2 regions of the Sutcliffiella sp. NPDC057660 genome follow, and region 2 is predicted to be linked to the other one. Evidence: a T-box and tRNA genes for the amino acid it is inferred to sense, from the RefSeq annotation. Region 2 holds a T-box; the other holds one or more tRNA genes.
What was found. The T-box of region 2 lies ahead of alaS (alanine--tRNA ligase). A T-box ahead of a tRNA ligase gene usually reads a tRNA of that ligase, here a tRNA-Ala.
Positions count from the first base shown of each region.

Region 1: it encodes a tRNA-Ala, which carries the amino acid that the T-box ahead of alaS (alanine--tRNA ligase) is inferred to sense. The anticodon was not compared.

Region 1 is NZ_JBHVHV010000011.1:198,499-206,496, forward strand. It holds gene ACFVAD_RS14660 (TRM11 family SAM-dependent methyltransferase) at 1-630, shown strand, start outside; gene ACFVAD_RS14665 (N-acetylmuramoyl-L-alanine amidase) at 627-1,337, opposite strand; gene ACFVAD_RS14670 (ChaB family protein) at 1,493-1,690, shown strand; gene ACFVAD_RS14675 (glutaredoxin family protein) at 1,765-2,004, shown strand; gene ACFVAD_RS14680 (zinc-dependent alcohol dehydrogenase) at 2,057-3,196, opposite strand; gene ACFVAD_RS14685 (DUF6241 domain-containing protein) at 3,395-3,940, shown strand; gene ACFVAD_RS14690 (YjcZ family sporulation protein) at 4,100-4,231, opposite strand; tRNA gene ACFVAD_RS14695 (tRNA-Ala) at 4,424-4,495, opposite strand; gene ACFVAD_RS14700 (MgtC/SapB family protein) at 4,558-5,259, opposite strand; gene ACFVAD_RS14705 (DMT family transporter) at 5,386-6,279, shown strand; gene ACFVAD_RS14710 (GNAT family N-acetyltransferase) at 6,294-6,803, shown strand; gene ACFVAD_RS14715 (GNAT family N-acetyltransferase) at 6,807-7,628, shown strand; gene ACFVAD_RS14720 (hypothetical protein) at 7,680-7,865, opposite strand; gene thiT (energy-coupled thiamine transporter ThiT) at 7,967-7,998, opposite strand, start outside.
Region 2 is NZ_JBHVHV010000010.1:21,450-29,447, reverse strand. It holds gene ACFVAD_RS12720 (aspartate aminotransferase family protein) at 1-1,234, shown strand, start outside; gene ACFVAD_RS12715 (AI-2E family transporter) at 1,292-2,350, shown strand; T-box leader at 2,393-2,605, shown strand; gene alaS (alanine--tRNA ligase) at 2,660-5,293, shown strand; gene ACFVAD_RS12705 (IreB family regulatory phosphoprotein) at 5,371-5,637, shown strand; gene ruvX (Holliday junction resolvase RuvX) at 5,641-6,057, shown strand; gene ACFVAD_RS12695 (DUF1292 domain-containing protein) at 6,074-6,367, shown strand; gene ACFVAD_RS12690 (Rrf2 family transcriptional regulator) at 6,420-6,872, opposite strand; gene mltG (endolytic transglycosylase MltG) at 7,187-7,998, shown strand, end outside.

The sequences.
Region 1 (7,998 bases), on a different contig from region 2:
ATGGAACGGGACCTTGGGGCACGCATCCATGGAGAGGCGGATGTCCATAATCCCGCGCATATCTTTGGTATTGTGGCATATGGTGGTAGATGGTACTTTGGCAATTATCGTAAAAATGAAGCGGTATGGTTGAAGCACACAAAGAAGCCACGCGAATATTCCACTGCATTAAGCACTCGGGTCGCCCGCGCGGTTTCCAATTTAGCCGTTCCACATCCAGATGGAGTAAGAGCGATTGATCCATGTTGTGGAATCGGTACCGTACTGGTTGAAGCATTGTCCATGGGGATTCATATAGAGGGAAGGGATATTAACCCTTTGGTTACGGAGGGCTCTAGGGAAAACATTGCTCATTTCAACTTAAAAGGAAATGTGACATTGGGACCAATAGCGGATGTTACGGAAAAATATGATGTCGCAATCATAGACATGCCATACAACCTCTATACACATGCGACACCAGAAGATCAGGCAGACATCTTAAGACACGCTCGAAGAATAACGGATAAACTGGTCGTTGTTACCATCGAAACAATCGATGATATGATAGAAAAAGCGGGCTTTGAAATCAAAGACCGCTGTGTCACAAAGAAAGGGTATTTTTCAAGAGAAATACTTGTATGCTACTAAAACCCGATTTTTGACCAATCAAACAAGGAACCTGGATCCATTTTACGAACGGGGGCATATTCGTGGTGACCGACGATATGTTCCCGGTCATTTTTAATAGAGGGATGACGATTTAAAAGATCCACCAACAGCTCGTTCAATGCGGTATACTGTGCCTCGGTGTACCCGATATCTGTAGGGTCTATCCTCTCATAGATTTCCTCAGGGACGATAGGAAACATCTCTTCCTTTGTCCCGATAGCAAGCAATTCTATTCCAATTGAATATTCATTGAAACTATTATGGTAATGCTGATAATTTAAATCAATTCCTTTTCCCGCATGAAAGGCAACCCTGCTTTCCGGTACAAGATGATAAACCTCCCCATCTCTCCCAATCATGTAATGGGCCGACACTTCATATTCTTCAAACAAAGCATACACTTCATCCAGATTGTAGGGATCCTCCGGGTTACGCATGGCATTATTAGTGAAATGCAGCATCACATGGGTGACGGACCCGGATCGCATACGCGAATTCTGTTTGGGAAGCATCCAATCAGTTACCTCAATCCCTGGGATGAAGAAATCTCTCTCCCTCTCAGGGGCTCGATCATCTATTCGCTCCTCTACGGCAGTATCTGAAGGTATTTCCTTGGCGATTTCAGATGTGCAGCCTGCTAGCAGAAGAGCGACCATCAAACTGGCAAACAAAAGCATTTTTTTCATAAGCTACCCCTACTCTAGTTGATAAATTCAACATGATCTACTTTATTAATTCCTTGAGTATCATGGATTCTCCTTCCTTATGTGGGAAGTTTGTTTATTCAACTGAAGAAAAGGATAAGGATAATGTAAGAGTAAATACAAAGGAGGAAAGCGTGATGCCATATGATTCATTGAAAGATCTGCCAAAAGGCGTCAAAGACAATCTACCGAAGCACGGACAGGAAATCTATAAAGAAGCCTTCAACTCTGCCTCAGAACAATATGACAAGGAAGAAACCGCCCATAAGGTTGCATGGGATGCTGTGAAGAATAAATATAAGAAAAATGACAAGGATGAATGGGTCGAAAAGTAGGGAGCAGTTCCCTTATATATATGTGTCCCTTTATGGTAAAATGAAGCCAAAGCAAACATCAAGGAGGGCTTCAGATGAACCAGAAAGTTATCGTCTATTCCGCAAAGGGATGCAAGGACTGTGAATATGTAAAGGAATACCTGAAACAAGAGGAAATTCCCTTTGAAGTAAGGGATATCTTAGCAAATCCGGTCTACCAACAGGAAGTAGAAAAGTTCGGATTTATGGGAATTCCAGTTACTGCAGTCGGGGACAAAGCGGTAAAAGGATTCAATCCGATGGAGATCAACAAATTACTAGAGTCTGTAAAATAAGAAGCTGCAGTCGATTTTTCGACTGCAGCTTTATTCTTTCTATGCTTCTATATTAAGGCTTCAATACAACCTTTACACATTCATCTGCATGGTCATTAAAGATCTTGTAGGCTTCTCCAGCTTGATGAAGAGGCATTCGATGGGAAACGATTTCTGTAGGATCAAATTCCCCAGCGGTAATCATCTCAAATAGCTTTGGCATATAATGAATGACCGGTGCCTGTCCCATTTTAAGGTTGATATTCCGTTCAAAGATATTGCCAAGAGGGAACATGTTATATTTAGATCCATAGACGCCTGTCAGTTGGATGGTCCCGAATTTTCTGACTGCATTCATTCCAATTTCAAATGCGCTTAGGGTACCACCCTGCAGCTTAAGCTTTTGTCCGATCTCCTCCAGTGCCGATTTTTTGCCATCCATACCTACGCAATCAATGACAATGTCAGCACCACCATTCGTTATTTCTTTTATATGTGAGCCCAAATCTTTAAATTTATCAAAATTAAAGATTTCCACTTTATTCATCTTCTTGGCCCGTTCAAGTCTGTATGGAAGATTATCGACTGCTATCACGCGTTTCGCACCTTTCATCCATGCGAATTTCTGTACCATTAAGCCGATAGGTCCGCATCCAAGCACAACAACCGTATCATCACTATTCACCCCTGCATTTTCCACACTCCAATAAGCCGTTGGAAGAACATCTGACATAAAGAGCAATGCCTCATCCTCAAGTTCCACTGATTCTGGAATGACAAATGGCATGAAATTACCATAGGGAACACGTAAGAGCTCCGCCTGGCCACCTGGATGATTTCCATAACGTTCCGTGAAACCGAAGTATCCCCCAGTATCAACTTCCGGATTGGGATTGGAATGATCACACTGGCTCTCCCATTCATTTTTGCAATAGAAGCAGGTTCCGCAGGAAATATTGAAAGGAATGACCACTCTATCACCTTTTTTCACTTTCGTCACTTCGGGACCGACTTCCTCCACAATACCCATCGGCTCATGACCAACTACATAGTCCTTTTCAGTAGGCAATGCTCCCTGGTAAATATGCAAATCAGATCCACAAATGGCTGTGGAAGTAATCCTTACAATAATGTCATCCTTTTTCTGAAGGGATGCATCCGGAACCTCTTTGACTTTCATTTCCTTAATGCCCTGGAACGTTACAGCTTTCAATAAAATAACCTCCAATATTTAGGATAGTCTATTTATACCCTGTTCAGAAAAGTATTATCCTTGAAGGTTGGAAGTTTTAGAAAATGGAACTTTAGTACTTGTTCGACAAGAATACATACACTTTCTAAACTGTACTATAGTGTTTCATGGTTATGCCATTTACTGTATAATGAAGAATAAATAGGGAAAATGTGGGGAGTGGACAAAATAAAGATATTAAAAACCAATATGAAATGGCTGATAATTGTTGTCTTGCCACTTATCATTATTATGCTGGTGTATTACATTGCAACGGTCGAACCTGAATCGGGTGGGATTATTAAATTGAAAAATCCATTAACCGAAGAAGTGGAACCAGGGGCACAGATGAATTTTCAAGAAACCATCACAACAATAGAAGAAGATTTTGCATTTGATATGTCGGAATTGGCCGTTCAGAACGCCATTCACCATATGAGCCATCAAAAGGTGGAAGCGGATAAAAAATGGGGTGTCCTCCCTTTAACCGAGGAACGTGTCGATAGGTTGCTGCAAGTGGTTCAGCACAATAGGAATGACTACAAGCATGGAAGTTTGTACGAGGAAATTCTCTTAAAATGGCAGGATAAGAACTTTACAGCTGTCGATGATGACCACAATGCCATCTGGGAACTCCAGGATGGCTCTATCGGAAGGGCGACTGGGATTTTGAGTGCGAAGGAAGAGCAGGCGTTTATAGAGGAGAAATTCAGTAATAGGCAATAAACCTTTCTTAATAGTGGGAGAATCAAAAGTCTGTTAAGTTTCTTTTTCATAAATAGAAATAAGTCCCCCTGCAAATTAAACAGGGGGACTTACTGGTTTGATCAATCCTTTAAGGAAAGAGGGTGAAATAATTTCTGAGAATAGTCAAACTGAAAAAGTTTAATATCCTCCACAACCTCCGCCGTAACCTCCGCTGTAACTGCCACCTACAAATGCAGCTCCGACAATTACTAAAAGGATAAATAAAACAACCACCAATGAGAATCCGCCTTTATGACCATCATAGCTCATACTTCCACCACCTTTTGTTCAGGTGATTTATCTTATGTGAAAGTATGCGGAGGCGAAAGGGACAAATACACAAGAAAAGTAAAGTTAGTAAAAATGCCCCACTATGTCTTGCTCTCGTCAACTGTCATCTTTTGGTTGGAAATGTGTAATAAAAAAATCCTCAAAACCAATTGGCTTTAAGGATTATTGTTATGGAGCGGATGGGATTCGAACCCACGACCCCTTCGCTGCCAGCGAAGTATTCTCCCACTGAACTACCGCCCCGTTAAGACTGAATTTATTTTATCAAAAAATCTTTCTTTTGCAAATAGTTTCTCAAAAATATTTTAATCGATATTTTCTACTTCCGCTTGGAAAACTCCGGTCAAGCTTTTGATTTCATAATAGACATCTGTGGTATAGATGCTTTTCTTTGTTGTGATGATGCAATTCAGCACGATATCGTCTCTTTCCTCTTTTACTTTTACCCTTTTGATGTTGAGGTTCTTGCTATGAATCTCCTTCATGACCGTCGTTAGATTCACATCTTTTTCAATATATATTTTGACCTTTATTTCCTTTTCCTTGAGCTTTTTTGGCCCGATAACGTCAAATAGGGAAGGGATGACTTTAACACCTAAAATAATGAAGATTACTCCCGTTAAGGCCTCGACGAAAAAGCCTGCTCCGATAGTAATTCCGATTCCAGCGGATGCTAAAACAAGAGCAGCAGTCGTTAATCCGGAAATGGCCTCGTTGCTTCTTCTCATGATTACACCTGCACCTAAAAATCCGATTCCACTAATAACATAAGATGGAATACGTCCTGGATCCATCGGTCGTGAATACTCTTTGGAATAGAGAAATGCCGATTCGTAGGAAACAATGGTCAGAAGGCACGCCATCACGGATACGATGACACATGTTTTCAATCCTAGTGGCTTTCCTTTTAACTCCCGTTCCAATCCGATGATTACCCCGGCAACTGCTGCCAAGCTAAGTTTTATGATAAAATCATACTCTATGAAAAACTCCAAGATGTCTTCCATCGAACTCCTCCTCTATCTATGTATGCTGTAAAAAATAATAAATAAATGGTTAGAAAATTATAGCAATATTCAGTACAATTAGAAAGTAATATCTACATCATGGAATCTGGACAAGGAGACTGAAAAATGAATAAGTGGATGAATCCGTATATGGCCTTGGCAATCGGTGTCGTAACCGTATCAACATCAGCCATTTTTGTAAAGCTTGCAGAGGCTCCAGCAGGCGTGACTGCCTTTTATCGTCTGCTTTTCTCCGTACTGCTGATTTTGCCGATATTCCTATATAAGTATATGCAGGAATTAAAGGTTATAACGAAACGAGATTGGATCTTTTCCGTCGTTGCAGGGATCTTCTTGGCTTTCCACTTTATATTATGGTTTGAATCCCTTAACTATACTAGTGGAGCCAGTTCCACTGTACTGGTTACCTTACAGCCTTTGTTTGCATTTATTGGGACATACTTTTTCTTCAAGGAAAAGCTAAGTCCCAAATCCATTACAAGTGGAGCAATTGCGATCATCGGCAGCATCATCATCAGCTGGGGAGACTTCCGAATCAGTGGGATGGCACTTTTCGGGGATATACTGGCATTGGTTGCATGTGCATTGGTTACCGCCTATTTACTTTTTGGACAGGACGTCCGGAAAAGACTATCTCTCATTACATATACCTTTATTGTTTATGGAGTAAGCACGATTACGCTATTTTTTTATGTATTGCTCACGGGTGATTCTTTGACAGGCTATTCGGAAATGGATTGGTTATGGTTTCTGTTGCTTGCAATTCTACCCACCCTGCTCGGGCACTCCCTGTTCAATTGGGCAATCAAGTATATCAGTACCAATGTCATTTCCATGAGCATCTTATTTGAACCGATTGGTGCAGCCATTCTTGCCTATTTCGTATTGCAGGAATACATCACCTGGACACAGTTCACTGGTGGTATGCTGGTCATGCTCAGTGTGGCCTATTTTTTAAGAGACAACAAGAAAGCCAAACCTTTAGAGATGATAGAGTGAAGGGAGAGCAGAAAATGATTATAAGGCTGGCGGAGAAAGGTGATGAAGCATCCATTGCAAAAGTGCACGTGGATAGCTGGAAAACTACGTATAAAGGAATTATTGATGATAGCTACTTGGAATCCCTTTCCTATGAAAATAGAAAAAAGATGTGGGAGACAGCAATAGAGGCAGGATATGAGAAAGGTTGTCTTTTTGTAGCAGAAGTGGACGGCGATATCGTAGGTTTTGCAAGTGCGGGAACTGAACGGACGAAGAAATATGAGGTGGACGGAGAACTTTTTGCCATCTATATCCTTCAAAGCTGTCAGAAAAAAGGAATCGGAAAGGCGCTTTTTAGCAAAGTGCGTGAATTCATAATTGAGAAAGGCAACAAATCTATGCTTGTATGGGTGCTGGCTGACAATCCAAGTCGATCCTTCTATTTATCCCTTCACCCTGAGGAGATAGATACCGAACAAATACAAATCGGTGACCAGACATACGAAGAGGTAGCCTATGCGTGGAAATTTTTTGGAGAGTGAAAAATGATGGAGCTTGTTAAGGTTCAAGAGGCAAATGGGTTATCCGCTTTTTTAGAAAAGCACAAGGTGAGCAGGCACCCAATTATTGGGGGAGTACTTTCGGGCCTGCAAATTGGAATGGCCTATGTAGACAATCATGTTAACGCGAAGTTGCTTGTTGTATATGCCGTCCATGAAATGATTTATCTAATTGGGGAAATAGGAGGCCATGATTTTGAAAAATGGTTCCAGGCGGAGCTCCTTCCGATGGCGCGGGCCTTTAGTGAAGAGGACATCAATATAGAAACATATCCCCGAAAAGATGAAGCGGAAATGAAAAATATATTTCAAAGAATTCCTATTAAACAAGGAACAAGAGTGGCATTTGATTTTTCTAAAGAAGAGTATGTTTCTTCTAATAAAAAATTCAACCTACCTAAAGAATACAAAGTTGCATTCATAGACCGTGACATTCTCTTAAAGGATCATGATGATTTACTGACAGATGAAATATTGAAGTTTTGGCACTCCACTGATCTGTTTCTAGAAAGCGGACTTGGGGTGGCTGCCTATTACAAAGACAAAGTAATTGGAGCCTGCGTCTCGGTCTATCAGCATAATGGAATCAAGGAAATTGGAATTAATACCTATGATACTGCACATCGTGGCAAAGGAATTGCTTCCGCTATGGCCAATCTTTTTATTGAGGAGTGTCTGAAACGAGGAGATACGCCGAACTGGACAACGGAACTGTTTCGAAAAGATTCCATTGCCATTGCTAGGAAACTTGGGTTTGTCAACGAACGTAACTACCATTCCTATTACTTTTTGCTTGAAGAAGTTTGAATCAGGTCATTAACTAATGGAAGCCGACTCGCATAAGTCGGCTTCTTTATTTTAGGAAACAAGATCATTCGCAATCAAGGCAAAAACCATCGCAAGCGAAAAGCTGATGATGACGCCCTCACCTCTGACTCTTCCTTTTTGGTTACACAACCGGAGCCCCTCGAAGTATCCGTATAAAAATAACCCCATAGAAGATAAGAGAGCCACAACCATTGCTACGTCTTTAACTACAATCATTACAGAACCTCCTACATTAGCGTTTACTAGAATATATGTAGAAATCTTTCATTACATTCTAGTAAAAATAAAAACAAAAAAGCTAACCCCGGAAGGTTAGCTCAAGAAACGGATTTGTTAAAAGAGAAAATTC
Region 2 (7,998 bases):
GACGGATGTGGATGGAAAAAGGTATCTGGACGGCATGTCGGGACTATGGTGCGTAAATGTTGGATATGGACGCACCGAGCTTGCTGAAGCGGCATACGAGCAGTTGAAGGAGCTTGCCTACTTCCCATTGACACAAAGTCATGTTTCCGCCATCAAGCTTGCTGAGAAACTGAATGAATGGCTCAATGATGAGTATGTTATTTTCTTTTCCAACAGCGGATCGGAAGCGAACGAGACCGCCTTCAAAATTGCAAGGCAGTATCATCTGCAATGCGGCGACCATAGCCGCTATAAAATCGTGTCCAGGTACAGGTCCTATCATGGCAATACGATGGGTTCGCTTGCGGCCACTGGACAGGCGCAGAGAAAGTACAAATACGAACCGCTGGCACCTGGATTTGTCCATGTCCCGCCGCCTGACACCTACCGCATGGAGGAGCCGATAACCGCAGATCCGATGCAGCTCAGGAGTGTAAAGGATGTCGACCAGGCTATGACATGGGAGCTGAGTGAGACGATAGCCGCCATGATTATGGAGCCGATCATTACGGGTGGAGGGATCCTGACACCACCGGATGGCTACATGAAAGCTGTCAGTGAGGTTTGCAAAAAGCACGGTGCCCTACTCATTGTGGATGAAGTGATCTGCGGCTTTGGCCGGACAGGCAAGCCATTCGGCTTCATGAACTATGATGTGAAACCGGATATCATCACCATGGCAAAGGGGATAACAAGTGCGTATCTTCCATTATCCGCAACAGCCGTCAAAAAGGAAATCTACGAGAAGTTCAAAGGGACGGAGGAATATGACTATTTCCGTCATGTAAACACCTTTGGGGGGAGCCCTGCATCCTGCGCTCTTGCGTTGAAGAATCTCGAGATCATGGAAAATGAGAAATTGATTGAACGATCAGCTGAAAAAGGGAAAGTCCTGCTTGGTGAGTTGAAATCTAGACTCTCTACCCACCCGTTTGTCGGAGATGTCCGTGGAAAGGGGCTGCTTGTAGGTATTGAATTGGTCTCCGATCGAGACACCAAAGAACCCATCTCACTGGATAAAATCAATCGTGTCATTGCCAGCTGCAAGCAAAAAGGTCTTATCATTGGGAAGAACGGTGCGACTGTTGCGGGGTACAATAATGTCCTGACCTTGGCGCCACCTCTCTCCATTGAGGATGAGGACCTGCAGTTTATTATTAAGACAGTCTCGGAATCTATTCTCGCTCTTGATTAAAAGGACTGCATAATAATTGAAAACTAAATAGACAATAACGAGTAGGAGGCGTTTCGCTTGAACAATCAGTGGAAATGGCTTTTACGCCTAGGTACACTTCTACTCGTTATGATCATTTTATATGTATGGATGAAGCTGAGCCCGTTCTGGACTCCGATACTAAGAATCATCCTGACTGTAAGCATCCCGTTTTTTATCAGTGTTTTTATTACATACCTGCTGCATCCGGTGGTCGAATATACGCACAACCGGGGCTTGCCAAGGCCGGTTGCCATCCTGATCATTTACCTGTTGTTTTTTGGCGGAATCGGATGGCTAGGGTACAAGGGCATCCCGGTCATCATCGATCAATTATGGGAGCTGTCCGAAAACTTCCCAAAGCTTGCACAGACATACAGCGACTGGATCAAGCAGATCCATACCAGTACATCCACCTGGCCGGACGGTATTCACGAAAAGGTGGATCAGACATTTTCGGAATTTGAAGATATGCTTTCAAGCCTCCTTGTAAAAGTGATTGCAGGATTAAAGGGGATCCTGAATTCTTTCTTTATTCTCATTGTCATTCCGTTTATCGTGTTCTACCTTTTAAAGGATTATGACCAGGTGAAAAAGACGGTCTGGTACCTGACTCCAAGAAAATGGCGAAAACCTGGAATGGCCTTTCTGCATGATGTCGACCAATCACTTGGCAGCTATATCAGGGGGCAATTGACGGTCTGTATCATAATAGGACTCCTTGCAACGGTCAGTTTGTGGCTTACCGGCATGCGATATCCCTTGGTGCTGGGTGTGATTATCGGGATAACCAATATCATCCCCTACTTTGGACCGGTAATCGGTGCATTTCCGGCTATCATTATCGCTGCCACCATATCGGTGAAAATGGTTTTCCTTGTCATTATCATTATCTTCGGATTACAGTTCGTAGAAGGTAATATACTGTCCCCTCTGATAGTAGGGAAGAGTCTGCATATACATCCGGTTCTGATCATCCTTGCCCTTTTGATCGGGGGTGAAATTGCCGGTGTTGTCGGACTGATTTTGGCTGTCCCTGTTTTTGCTGTTTTAAAAGTGACGATCACTCATATCAGCAGTCATTTTATCAAGCATTGACAAACAGGGAGACTGTTGCATATAATCTTTACATCTACATATTTTAATTCAAAGAAGGATCAAGTATGCTAAAGCCCTTCCTAATAGAGAGGAATTCCTCAGGCTGAAAGGATTCCAGGAAGAAGAGTTGCAGAAAGCTAATCCGGAGTGCGGGGTAAAATCCTGCCGGTTTGCACCGTTAAAGCATCTGAGAGATGATGGGCCAGTCCTGTCATAATCAGGGTGGTACCGCGAGAATACACTCTCGTCCCTGTTTTGGGGACGGGAGTTTTTTGTTTTTTTACAAAAGAAAAAGGAGGATATATCGAAATGAAACACTTAACTTCTGCGCAAGTCAGACAAATGTTTTTAGATTTCTTCAAAGAAAAAGGACACTCTGTAGAACCAAGTGCATCACTTGTTCCACATGAAGATCCTTCCCTTTTATGGATCAATAGTGGGGTGGCAACACTTAAAAAGTATTTTGACGGAAGAGTGATTCCGCAAAACCCACGCATATGCAACGCACAAAAATCGATTCGTACCAACGATATTGAAAATGTAGGGAAAACAGCCCGACATCACACATTCTTTGAAATGCTTGGGAACTTTTCCATTGGAGAATACTTCAAAAAAGAAGCAATCGACTGGGCATGGGAGTTTCTTACGAGCAAAGAGTGGATCGGCTTTGAAGCTGAAAAACTTTCCGTGACCATCCATCCGGAAGACGAAGAAGCATATCGTTATTGGAATGAAGTAATAGGAATTCCTGCAGAAAGAATCATCCGTCTCGAGGGGAACTTCTGGGATATCGGGGAAGGTCCAAGTGGTCCTAACACCGAAATCTTCTATGACCGCGGGGAATCCTACGGAAATGACGAGAACGACCCTGAGCTATATCCTGGTGGGGAAAATGAGCGTTATCTGGAAATATGGAATCTTGTATTCTCCGAGTTCAACCATAACCCTGATGGCACCTACACACCGCTGCCGAAGAAAAACATTGATACAGGTATGGGTTTGGAGCGTATGGTTTCTGTTATTCAGGACGTTCCGACAAACTTTGATACTGACCTGTTCATTCCGATCATCCAGGCAACAGAGAGTGTATCAGGTGAGAAATACGGAATGGAGAATGATAAAGATGTGGCATTCAAAGTAATCGCCGATCATGTCCGTACTGTAACATTCGCTGTAGGCGACGGAGCCCTGCCATCCAATGAGGGTCGCGGTTATGTGTTGCGCCGTCTATTAAGAAGAGCGGTCCGTTATGCAAAACAGCTTGGAATCAACCGTCCGTTCATGCATGACCTAGTACCTGTAGTAGCAGAAATCATGGTCGACTTCTACCCGGAAGTAAAAGAAAAGAAGGAATTTATCCAACGAGTGATCAAAACGGAGGAAGAGCGTTTCCACGAGACATTGAATGATGGTCTTGCTATTTTATCCACTGTTATCGCTAAGGCGAAAGAAGAAGGCTTTAACGTCATCTCCGGGGCAGATGCGTTCCGTCTTTATGATACGTACGGCTTCCCGGTGGAGCTGACAGAAGAGTATGTAGAAGAACAGGGAATGACCTTGGATCATGCAGGTTTTGAAAAGGAAATGGAAATGCAGCGTGAACGTGCCCGTTCTGCTCGCCAGGACGTGGATTCCATGCAGGTTCAATCAGGGGTTCTAGGTGAAGTACGTTCCCAAAGTACGTTTGTCGGGTACGATCAGTTATCCACTACATCCACGATTTCCGTTATCGTGAAAAATGGGGAGCTTGTTGATTCCGCCGAAGCAGGTGAAGAAGTGCAGGTCATCCTTTCCGAAACGCCGTTCTATGCAGAAAGCGGTGGACAGGTAGCGGACCACGGATATATTGCTGGAGAAAGCGGAAGAGGCTTTGTAAAGGACGTTCAAAAGGCTCCAAACGGCCAGAACCTTCATTCCATCCTTGTTGAAGAAGGTGTACTGAACAGAGAGCAGACCGTTAAGGCGGAAGTGCATGCAAACAACCGTGCGCAAATCATCAAAAACCATACAGCTACACATATCCTGCATCAGGCTCTGAAAGATGTTTTGGGTACACATGTCAATCAGGCAGGGTCTCAAGTAACGGCAGATCGACTGCGATTCGACTTTTCCCACTTCGGGCAGGTAACACAGGAGGAAATCGAAAAAATTGAAGGAATCGTCAACGAAAAAATCTGGGCGAATCTGGATGTTGTCATTGAAAACAAGTCCATTACAGAAGCAAAAGCGATGGGAGCAATGGCATTATTCGGCGAAAAATATGGTGACATCGTACGTGTGGTGCAGGTGGACGACTACAGCCTTGAGCTTTGTGGTGGATGCCATGTACAGAACACCTCTGTAATCGGCCTATTCAAAATCGTCTCTGAATCTGGTATCGGTGCAGGAACACGCCGTATGGAAGCTGTGACTGGCGAAGGCGCGTACCGTCTATTGAATGATCAGGTGCAGCTTTTAAAGGATGCTGCTGCCAAACTGAAAACGAAGCCTCAGGAAGTAGGAAGCAGAATCGATGTTCTTCTTTCTGATATGAAGGAGCTTCAAAGAGAAAACCAATCCCTTGCTGCTAAGCTTGGAAACATTGAAGCATCCAGTCTTTCTGACAAAGCGAAGGAAGTAAATGGAGTGACCATGCTAGTAAGTAAAGTGGCAGGAACGGATATGAACAATCTCCGTACAATGGTGGACGATTTAAAAACCAAGCTTGGTTCTGCTATCATAGTACTTGCAAGTGTACAGGATGGAAAAGTGAACATTTCTGCTGGTGTAACAAAAGATTTAATTGAAAAGGGCCACCATGCCGGAAAAATCGTAAAAGAAGTGGCAACCCGTTGCGGCGGAGGCGGTGGCGGCCGTCCTGATATGGCTCAAGCTGGCGGAAAAAACCCGGAACAAGTCGATCAGGCGCTACAATCTGTGGAAGAATGTATAAAATCCGTTTAACATTGTTGAAAATTGGTGTACAATAAAGGTAACAATTTACAAGCAGATTAAAGAAGTCTAAAAGAGAGGTGCATACCATGAGCTCCTTTGACAAAACTATGAAGTTCAACTTCCAGGAAGAAACAATGGAAGCAAATGTAAATGAAGTATTAACGACAGTACATGATGCATTACAAGAGAAAGGGTACAACCCGATCAACCAAATTGTCGGCTACCTCCTTTCTGGTGACCCAGCTTACATTCCACGTCACAAGGATGCAAGATCATTAATACGGAAAATTGAGAGGGACGAGCTAATCGAAGAATTAGTGAAGTCTTATCTAAACCAGCATCGCAAGGAGTAGTACATGCGCATTTTAGGCTTAGACGTAGGTTCCAAAACGGTAGGAGTTGCCATCAGCGATGAAATGGGATGGACTGCTCAAGGATTGGAAACGATAAAAATTGATGAAGCGGTAAAGAACCTCGGCTTTAAACGGTTGAAGCAGATAATTGCTGAATACAAGCCTGAAAAAGTGGTCATTGGCCTTCCGAAGAATATGAACGGGACCATTGGCCCTCGAGGGGAAGCAAGCCGGCATTACGGTGAAATGCTGACTTCAAAAACCGGACTCCCTGTCATCTACTGGGACGAAAGGCTTTCTACTGTAGCAGCAGAGAGAATCCTGATCTCTGCTGACGTAAGTAGAAAAAAAAGAAAACAAGTAATAGACAAAATGGCTGCAGTAGTGATTCTGCAAGGATACCTGGATAGCCAACAATAAACCTGAGGTGAATAGAATGGAACACGGTGAAAAGCAAATTACAGTAGTAGACGAAGACGGCAACGAACAGCTTTGTGAGGTATTATTTACTTTCGAATCAGAGGAGTTCGGAAAGTCTTATGTTCTTTACTATCCAGTTGGAGCGGAAAATGACGATGAGGACGATATCGAAATCCACGCTTCCAGCTTTGTGCCAAACGAAGAAAACGAAGAAAACGAAGAAGGCGAACTTCAACCGGTTGAAACGGATGAAGAGTGGGATATGATTGAAGAAATGCTAAATACATTCATGGCTGAGGACGAGGAATAAGCCGTACTCTCCACATAAAAATAGCAAGCCCGGATATCCGGGCTTGCTATTTTTATGTGGATGGTTTTGGACGCTCAAATAACAAAGAGGACAATTGTTCCTTATTAGAAGCAAGATCCTCCAGGCTATACTGATCAAGTACGGACAAGAATGCCTGGGTAGCTTGATGTAGGGCCCCCTTCAGTTTACAAGCGGGGGACAATATGCAGGTCTGATGGTCCTGAAAACACTCCACGATATGAAAATCCTCTTCTGTATTTCTCACCACGGCCCCAATTTTGATGTTTTTTGGGGATACGGCAAGTTTCAGGCCACCGTTGCGGCCCCTGATCGTTTCTATGTACCCTAATTTCCCCAGGTGGAAAATGACTTTCATCAAATGGTTTTTGGAAATGCCGTAGGAATCCGCAATGTCCTTGATTTGGACGAGTTTTTCTGAAGATGGCACACTCGCTAAATATATTAATACTCGCAAGGAGTAGTCGGTATACATGGTTAATTTCATAATTTCCCTCCACCTTCATTTTACCACAAATTTTCTGTTTTCATAAAAAGTTAAACGTATATCCCAAAGCAAGCCCTGTTGCATGAAAGAGAACGGTGCAGTAAACGATAAGAAAATGAATACTGCCAGTAGCCTAAAGAAGATTCTCCTGAAGAAAACAATAACGTTTATATCCCTAAAGACCTAGCTTTCGTAGAATGAAATAGGTAATTGTACACGATAAAATTGTCGAAAATCCAAAAGAATAAATATTTTTGTCAAAATTTATTTGAAATTGTTGTATAATTAATAATTGTGCGAGAGGGGGTCTTTTTTTGTCTGAGAAAAAGAGTAAAGACTATATCGAAGAGAAGTTAAAAGAGAAGCACCATGAGGCGAAAATTGTTCGCCGCATCGTATTTACCGTATTTGTCATTCTAATGCTAGTCCTAACCGGTGTAATTGGCGGCGGATATTTTTACATAAAAAATGCCTTGAAACCAGTTGATGAACAAAATAAAGAAACAAAGCAAATAGAAATACCAATCGGGTCCTCCCCGACAACCATCGGAAAAATCCTGGAGGAAAACGGGATTGTTCATAATGCGAAGATATTTCGCTATTATGTAAAATTTAAAAGTGAATCCGGATTCCAGGCTGGCGAGTACGCATTCAGCCCAGCCATGTCCCTGGATGAAATTATCGGCCAGTTGAAACAGGGCAGAGTCATGCAGGAGGTTGTGTTCCAAGTTACCATTCCGGAAGGACGACAGCTTACCCAGATAGCCACGATCCTGGCAAGCAGAACTAATATTGAAGAAGAGGAATTCCTTGAGGTTGTCAATGATCCTCAGTTTGTTCAGAAGATGATCGATAAGTATCCATCCATCCTGACCGAGGAAGTCTTGAACGAGGAAGTGAAGTATCCTCTCGAAGGGTACTTGTTCCCGGCTACCTATCCATTTTATGTGGAAGATCCGACTGTAGAGGAAATCATTGAAACGATGCTGCAAAAAACAGTCGAAGTGGTCGCCGAGTATGAAAATCTTATGCGTCAAAAGGAATATACTGCGCATCAGCTTCTTACAATGGCAAGTATGATTGAAGCGGAGGCGACCAATCAGGAAGATCGTGAATTTATTGCCAG